4 regions of the Paenibacillus sp. FSL W8-0439 genome follow, and region 3 is predicted to be linked to each of the others. Evidence: predicted binding sites of a transcription regulator. Region 3 holds the regulator's gene; each other region holds the start of a gene.
What was found. The regulator Rex, encoded in region 3, represses fermentation and respiration genes when NADH is low (regulators of the CRP and FNR family bind a similar motif). The targets are predictions, from matches to a motif close to TTGTGAAATATTTCACAA.

Region 1 (2,209 bases), 160 kb from region 3:
ATTGTCAAATGGGGAGAAACGAAAACGGAACGTTGGGCAATTGATTTTGATGACTGGATTATCGAAAAAGTGCAAAGCGGAGATATAGAAGCTTTAGATCACTATGAAAGCGAAGCGCCGTATGCTCGTCAGGCTGTACCTAGAGCAGAACACTTTGTACCGTTGTTTATTGCAATGGGTAGTGGCGACCCTGCAAACAAAGCTAAGGTCATCCATAGAAGCTATGAGATGGGAAATTTAAGTTATCTATGTTTGCAGTTTTAAAGTGGGTAGGCAGAAGAAGGTCGAGTTATGTGCTTTGTTAATGTCCCATCCGTTCTCTAAAAAATGGGGAGTGGAATAAAATTAGGGAGTGTTATAAGCTAATAATGGCTTACAGCACTCCCTTTTACATTAAAAAAATTTATTATATCCGGCAAATCTCACGTGGGCACAATTCACAATGACATACACCTTGCAGCATTTCCAAATCCTTGACAACAATCATACCATTATCGTATTCGACTGCATTTTTCTTACGCAGATCACTGAGCATCCGATTTACACTTTCCCGGGTAGCACCGATCATATTTGATAAGTCAGTATGAGTAATTTTTTTATGAATCAGAATATAGTCGCCGTGAGGCTCACCATAGGTGTTGCATAGTCGGATGAGTGTGGAACATAGAGCGCCAGGCTTGCCGTACATCATCAAATCGCGGAACTTGGTCTGGGTAATGCGGTGATGCGATCCCATCCATTTCATAAAGTCAATCGCAAAATCACAATGCTGACAAATAAGCAACTCCAAATCTGTATGATCGATTACGCCAATATCACTGTCCTCCAGAACCTCAGCAGAAAAGGAATGCTTAGTGCCGAAGAAAGGATCAGCTTGACCAACAAGATCGCCGCTTTGATACATATATAGAATAAGTTCCTTACCCTCATCCGTTGTTTTGGTCACTTTTACGCGTCCGCGCTTAATATAAAACAGCTTATCCGCTGTATCTCCTTCCCAGAACAGATGCGAACTTTCTGGCATAACTCGATCTTTCATCATCACTTGCAGCCGGTTGAAGCTGGCCTCCGAGAAGCAACAGGTGTTGCCGCGGGCTTCCATTACATTTGTAGGGTTTCTCATCGTCCATTTCCCCTTTGTATCCTATGTTATTTTATCTGCAACTTGATCAATTCAAATTCATTATATACCTGTGCAATGCGTTTTTGGGGCAAGATGAGGGGGTAAAAGTGGCAGAATTCCAAACTTTGTGATTTAATTCACTTCATAAAATAAAATTTTAAATAGATTGTGAAAAAAATCACAAAATATCTTAGAAAGCTGTGTTACGATCAGTGCGTGAACAAGAGATAGTACACGAGATAACAGGAGGATGAGGGAAATGGCTGTTAAAAACGAGGTTATCCAAAAAGAGCAAAGCGCAGAGCAGTATATTCAAACGCTGATTGACCGGGCGAACCGGGCACAGCAAGCTTTCATGAGTATGAATCAGGAGCAGATTGACGAAATCGTACAAGCTATGGCACTCGCAGGGATGGATAAGCACATGCACCTCGCGAAGTTGGCTGTTGAAGAAACAGGACGCGGTGTGTACGAGGACAAAATCACCAAAAACATGTTTGCAACAGAATATGTCTACCATAGCATCAAAAATGAGAAAACCGTCGGTGTCATTGAAGACAATGACTTTGATAGTTTTCAAAAGATAGCTGAACCAGTCGGTATTATCATGGGGATTACTCCAGTAACAAACCCAACTTCGACTACGATGTTCAAAGCGTTAATTGCCATTAAAACACGTAACCCAATCATTTTCGGCTTCCATCCATCTGCTCAATCGTGTAGTGCGGAAGCAGCCCGCGTCTTGCTTGAAGCAGCTGTTAAACATGGTGCTCCAGCGGATTGTATTCAATGGATTGAAGCACCTTCGATGGATAAAACAAATGTACTGATGAACCACTCTGATGTAGCGTTGATTTTGGCAACTGGTGGATCAGGCATGGTTAAGGCAGCTTATAGCTGTGGTAAACCTGCACTTGGCGTAGGTCCTGGTAACGTACCTTGCTTTATTGAGAAAACAGCCGATATCAAACAGGCCGTGAACGACCTTATCCTTTCTAAATCTTTTGATAACGGTATGATTTGTGCTTCGGAACAAGCTGTAATTATTGAAGAGCCTATCTTCGAGCAAGTGAAGAAATTGATGAT
Region 2 (2,209 bases), 3.1 Mb from region 3:
AACAACCACATCTTTAACGTATTTGCCCAAAACCGACATATCCTGCGCAATCACTTTACCAGGCGTGGAGTTATCCAGCGCATAGTTGCGGAAATCTGGCAATTTCAAGTCTTTAATAAGGTTACCCGCATTCGCAACAGGGTTCATTCCCATTCGTTTATCACCTGTAGGCAGAATTTCAGCAATCTCAGGTTTTAACCGACCGTTTTCATCGAACAATTCCTCTGGTCTATAGCTATTCAGCCATTCTAATAAAGCAGGTGCGTGCTGCATATTTTTTTGATCGACCGGAATTGGAACCTGGTGGGCACGGAACGAATTTGTATTCGGCACGCCATCCCATTCCTTTGGACCTGTCCAGCCTTTAGGGGAACGGAAGATAAGCACTGGCCACGCCGGACGAGTAAGGTCATTATTTTCACGCGCATTCTTTTGAATAGCTTCAATTTTTTCGATGGCAGTATCCAATACTTTCGCCATTTCTGGATGCATGTGGTTAGGATCTTCACCTTCAACAAAGAATGGTTCCCAACCCAAACCTTTAAAGAACGAGGTTAACTCTTCTTTTGATTGGCGAGACATAATCGTTGGGTTACTAATTTTGAAGCCATTTAAATGTAAGATCGGCAGCACTGCGCCATCCGTGATTGGATTGATAAATCGGTTAGAGAACCACGAAGCGGCCAATGGACCCGTTTCAGCTTCACCATCCCCAATAACAACAGCCGAGATCAGATTCGGATTATCTAAAACAGCACCTACACCATGAGAAAGGGAATAGCCCAGCTCCCCGCCTTCATGGATAGATCCAGGGGTTTCAGGCGCAGCATGTGAAGCAATACCGCCAGGGAATGAAAATTGTTTGAACAGTTTCTTCATACCTGGGATATCCTGCGTGATTTGCGGATAAATTTCGGTGTAGCTTCCATCAAGATATGAATTTGAAACCATAACTTGGCCGCCGTGACCAGGACCTTCAATGTAAAGCATGTTCAAATCATATTTATTAATAACACGATTAAGATGAGCATAAATAAAGTTTTGGCCTGGAATCGTACCCCAGTGTCCAATAGGCTTAACCTTTACATCCGAATCTTTCAAAGGTTCTCTCAACAAAGGATTGTCTTTTAAATAAAGCTGACCTACTGAAATGTAGTTCGTTGCACGCCAGTATGCATCAAGTTTTTCCAAATATGTTTTAGACGAGTAATCTTCTAACACGGGTGATAAAGCCATGGTGTCCACTCCCTAGTAATTTTGTTTGTAATTTATTTCCGGAAATTTCATCTACATGTACATCATAACGCTACACTGAATTAATTCAACCTTTTTCACAAGTGATACGGTCCAATTTTGTGAAATTTTGAACATACTATGAAATATAAATTAAAAAGACAGTAAAAAAGCTCTTACATTAAAATATATAGCAGGATAAACCAATAAAATTTGTGATAAATGAAGAGTTTGCAGACTCTAATCCTTTTTCGTAACCATAAAAAAAAGACCGGAGAATTCTCCAGTCTTTTCATTAGTGTACCGATACAAAGGTATTAAATTTCAAATATTTGTAGTGAAATCGCATATGCGAAAATTCAAATGGGGTACCGTTATCCAAAAAGAAAACACCCTCCATAATGCCTACGGGTTCATTTTCTTTCAATTGCAGTAGCTTTTGATCATTCTCTTCAGACGGTTCTGCAAAAATAGATAAAAAGGATTTGGTGACGGCCAGGTTCCGCGAGTCCTCCAAATAATTAAAAATGGAACCCTCAATAATGGTCTGATTTAAATCCTGGACAATTTTAATGGGGATATAGCCCGTTTCGATCATAAATGGATCATCATCAAACAGACGCAAGCGAACGATTTTATAAACAAAATCATGAGTGTCCAAGAACAAATCGCGCTGTAGTTCTTCTGTCGGTGGAATGACCTCAAAACTCAATACTTTGATTTTTGGCTTTTTGCCATGCATTTGAAAATTATCAGTAACTCCTAGATTAGAGCCCTCGTAGTTAAAGATAGATTCATTTCTTATGTATAAGGGATTAATAAATGTCCCGGAACCTTGTTTTTTGAAAATAATTCCGACACTCTCCATTTTAGTCAGAGCACGTTTAATGGAACTACGACTAACCTGGTAAGTCTCACTAAGACTACGTTCATCTGGCAATCTCATATCTGCAAACTTTCCAGCGAAAATTTTCAT
Region 3 (2,209 bases):
AAGCTAACCCGCCGTTTTCAGGAAGCGAAAGCTTCTGTATTGCTGGGAACCAGTAGCTTCTGGGAAGGCGTCGATATTCCAGGGAAAGCTTTGACTTGTCTGGCTATCGTTCGCTTGCCGTTTCAACCGCCCAACCACCCGTTACTGGAGGCCAAAAGCGAGTTGCTCCAGCAGCAGAAGAAGAATCCATTTATGAAGCTGTCTGTACCACAAGCAGTTATTCGCTTCAAACAGGGATTTGGGCGATTGGTACGTACAGCGAGCGACCACGGAGTCGTCATCGTTTACGATACGCGTGTGATCGAATCCTATTATGGAAAGCACTTTTTGTACTCGTTACCGGGACCAAAAATGGAGCATATGCCATCGGAGCAAATGGTGCCCCGCATCGCCGAATGGCTCCAATCCGCCCCGGAGACTGAGGCACAACGGACGGACACTTAAAGTCCGTTACAATTAGGGGGAGCAAGTATGAAATCAGATAAAATTTCAGAGGCTGTCGTACGGAGATTACCCGTATATTTACGTTATCTGAATGCACTGCACAAACGGGAGGTGGCTACGGTCTCTTCTCAAGAGCTGGGACAGAGGTTAGATTTGAATCCGGCCCAAATTCGTAAAGATCTTGCCTATTTTGGCGATTTTGGTCGGAAGGGCATCGGTTACGATGTTTCTTATCTAATTGAGAAAATACGCCATATCCTGAAAATCGACCAGCAAATTAATGTAGTATTGGTCGGAGCGGGTAATCTGGGTCAAGCCCTATCGAACTATAATGCTTATTTAAAAGACAATATGAAGATTGTGGCGGTTTTTGATGCGTTCCCGGATAAGGTTGGGACCAGAATCAATACTTTGGTCGTACAGCCGATGGATGAACTGGAAGCGACTGTGAAAGAAAAAAATATACGAATCGGGATTATTACTGTACCTGATTTTGAGGCACAGCACGTAGCTGATAGGCTGATTGAGAGTGGAATTGGAGCGATTTTAAACTTTGCACCTATCATTCTCAAGGCACCAGCTAACATTCGGATACATGCCACAGACTTTACAACTGATTTGCTTAGCCTCGCTTATTATCTGGAGGACGGAAAGGAAGAAGTACAATATGACAGTGAATAAATGGATGATTAAAAACGGTTCTTTTGCCGTGAATGGACCCGAGGCTGGGGTAATCCATGGTTTTATGATTGTGGAGGATAGCCGTATTACTTACATTGGCGAGACTTTGCCTGCGGGTGAGGAAGAGACAGAAGCAATCGACGGCAAGGGGTTATTGTTTTTACCTGGTCTGATCAATACTCATGGTCATGCGGCGATGTCTCTGCTGCGAGGGTATGGAGATGATTTGGCACTTCAAGTGTGGCTTCAGGAAAAAATGTGGCCTATGGAAGCCAAGTTTACATCTACGGATGTGTACTGGGGAACTTCTTTGTCAGTGCTGGAAATGCTGAAAGGTGGAACCACGACTTTCCTGGATATGTACGATCATATGGATGAGGTGGCTCGTGTAGCTGAAGAGTCGGGCATTCGTGCAAGCTTGATGCGTGGAGCCATTGGACTCTGTTCAGAAGAAGAACAGCGGATCAAGCTAGCTGAGGCCGTGACTTTTGCGCGTAACTGGCATGGAAAAGCAGACGGACGTATCACAACAATGATGTCTCCTCATGCCCCATACACATGCCCGCCTGCGTTTATTGAGAAATTTGTTCAAGCAGCACATGATCTCGATTTACCGTTGCATACGCACATGTCCGAGACGATCGCCGAAGTTGAACAAAACGTACGCGACTACGGCTTGCGTCCAGTTGCACACTTAGATAAGCTTGGCTTTTTCTCCCGTCCTTCACTTGTTGCCCACGGCGTTCACTTGAACGACGAAGAAATAGCTTTGTTAGCGGAACGAGGTGTGGCGGTATCGCATAATCCAGGCAGCAACTTGAAGCTGGCAAGTGGTGTAGCTAGAGTGCCTGAATTGCTGCGTGCAGGAGTTACTGTTTCACTCGGAACAGATGGTCCTGCCAGCAATAATAACCTGGATATGTTCGAGGAAATGCGTCTGGCAGCACTCATTCACAAGGGAGTATCTGGCGACCCAACGGCAGTTCCTGCAAATGAAGCACTACGTCTGGCAACAGAGTACGGTGCAAAGTCGATTGGTTTAAAAGAGGTAGGAGCGCTGGCAGCAGGCAATAAGGCTGACTTT
Region 4 (2,209 bases), 150 kb from region 3:
CGCTGGCTGACTATGAGTTGACTCCTGATGTGGCAATTATTGACCCTGTGTTTGTATATTCGCTGCCTAAAACTGCTGTAGCCGATACAGGTATGGACGTTCTGACCCATGCTATCGAGGCTTATGTGTCTGTAATGGCCAATGATTATACAGATGGTCTGGCAATTAAAGCTATTCAACTGGTATTCCAATACCTGGAGCAATCGGCTCTGACTGGTGATAAGCTGGCTCGCGAAAAAATGCATAATGCTTCTACACTTGCAGGTATGGCGTTTGCTAATGCATTCTTGGGGATTAACCATAGTCTCGCACATAAATGGGGCGGACAATACCATACAGCGCATGGCCGCACGAATGCTATCTTGCTGCCGCACGTTATTCGCTACAATGCGAAAAAACCGACAAAATTTGCATCGTTCCCTAAATATTCGCACTTTGTTGCAGATGAGCGCTATGCAGAAATCGCACGCATACTGGGACTGCCTGCACGTACCACTGAAGAAGGGGTTAACAGCTTAATTGACGCGATCCGTAAGTTGAACAAAACACTCGGTATCGAGGAATCGTTCCAACAACTTGGTTTCGATCCAAAAGACTTTGAATCACGTGTAGATTATTTGGCTGACCGCGCTTTTGAGGATCAATGTACAACTGCAAATCCAAAGCTGCCGCTGGTTACTGAATTGGCTGATGTATACCGTAATGCCTTCTACGGACGCTTTGATCAATAATATAATAGTATGAAGAGGCTTGTAACTAAGCATTTTCCTATACAATACCAATGCAGGCTCTCTATATAGAGGGCCTCTTGGTTTGGGAAGGGAGGTGAACGGCAAGGCTAGAGGTATACGCGTGAAGCTAGGGAAAATAAAGTGACAAAAATCACTCATATTGTGATTTTTGTCACATACTACACTCTATCATTATTCTACAATAAGAGTGTAAGAAAGGTCCCGACACTGAGCGTAAGGCATCGGTGAAAAGGCCGGGCTCAAGAAATAGTTTAAACGTGAAAAAAATCACAAGTCCGGAAGACCAAACAATTTGGAGGGATTTACATGTCGGTGATTGAGAGAGAATTACAAGAGCAACAATCTGGCTGGAGAGGTTTTAAAAAAGGAAAATGGACTAAAGAAGTTAACGTCAACGATTTTATTGAAACAAATATCTCACCTTATGTTGGCAATGAAGAATTTTTGGTTGGTCCTACCGCCAATACAACTGCATTGTGGGAAATTGTATCTGATCTTACTAAAAAAGAGTTGGCAAACGGCGGCGTTCTTGATGTAGACGTAAATACGCCATCCACCATTATTTCACATAAACCAGGCTATTTGGACAAGGACAAAGAACAAGTTGTCGGCGTACAAACAGATGCTCCATTCAAACGTTCTTTGCAGCCGTTTGGTGGAATTCGAATGATGATCGATGCTTGTAAAGCCTATGGTTTTGAAGTGCCACAAAGCATTGTTGACATTTTCACTCATATTCGTAAAACACACAACCAAGGTGTATTTGATGCTTATACAGATGAAATGAGAGCAGCTCGTAAAGCTGGGATCATTACTGGTCTGCCAGATGCATACGGTCGTGGTCGTATAATCGGTGACTATCGTCGCGTAGCTCTGTATGGTGCAGACTTCTTGATCCAAGATAAAAAACTTCAATTGAAAAGCCTTGAAGTTGATTCCATGGAAGAAGACGTAATCCGTCTGCGTGAAGAAATTTCTGAACAAATTCGTGCTTTGAATGAATTGAAACAAATGGCTGCTGAGCACGGTTTTGATATTTCTAAACCAGCTAACAATGCAAAAGAAGCTTTCCAATGGGTATATTTTGGATATCTTGCAGCGATTAAAGAACAAAATGGTGCAGCAATGTCCTTGGGACGTGTATCTTCATTCCTTGATATTTATACTCAACGTGACCTTGAGGAAGGTGCGATGAACGAAGAACAAGCTCAGGAACTGGTCGATCATTTTGTTATGAAACTGCGTATTGTTAAGTTCCTGCGTACACCTGACTACAACGAACTGTTCAGTGGTGACCCAACTTGGGTAACAGAATCCATTGGTGGTATGTCTGTCACTGGAGAAACTCGTGTTACCAAAAACAGCTTCCGCTTCTTGCACACACTGTACAACTTAGGACCTGCTCCAGAACCTAACTTGACTGTACTGTGGTCAGAAAAACTGCCTGAGGGCTTTAA

Region 1: the regulator Rex is predicted to act here: its motif matches at 1,290-1,307, upstream of adhE (bifunctional acetaldehyde-CoA/alcohol dehydrogenase).
Region 2: the regulator Rex is predicted to act here: its motif matches at 1,354-1,371, upstream of MKX36_RS01030 (phosphoketolase family protein).
Region 4: the regulator Rex is predicted to act here: its motif matches at 1,008-1,025, upstream of pflB (formate C-acetyltransferase).

Annotation. Positions count from the first base shown of each region.
Region 1 covers NZ_JBBPAK010000001.1:3,515,409-3,517,617, reverse strand. Annotated here, with positions in the region: gene MKX36_RS15170 (dioxygenase family protein) at 1-264, shown strand, start outside; gene MKX36_RS15165 (Crp/Fnr family transcriptional regulator) at 407-1,123, opposite strand; gene adhE (bifunctional acetaldehyde-CoA/alcohol dehydrogenase) at 1,383-2,209, shown strand, end outside.
Region 2 covers NZ_JBBPAK010000001.1:231,246-233,454, reverse strand. Annotated here, with positions in the region: gene MKX36_RS01030 (phosphoketolase family protein) at 1-1,236, opposite strand, end outside; gene MKX36_RS01025 (GntR family transcriptional regulator) at 1,529-2,209, opposite strand, start outside.
Region 3 covers NZ_JBBPAK010000001.1:3,357,259-3,359,467, reverse strand. Annotated here, with positions in the region: gene dinG (ATP-dependent DNA helicase DinG) at 1-444, shown strand, start outside; gene MKX36_RS14345 (redox-sensing transcriptional repressor Rex) at 472-1,125, shown strand; gene MKX36_RS14340 (amidohydrolase) at 1,112-2,209, shown strand, end outside.
Region 4 covers NZ_JBBPAK010000001.1:3,512,145-3,514,353, reverse strand. Annotated here, with positions in the region: gene adhE (bifunctional acetaldehyde-CoA/alcohol dehydrogenase) at 1-731, shown strand, start outside; gene pflB (formate C-acetyltransferase) at 1,059-2,209, shown strand, end outside.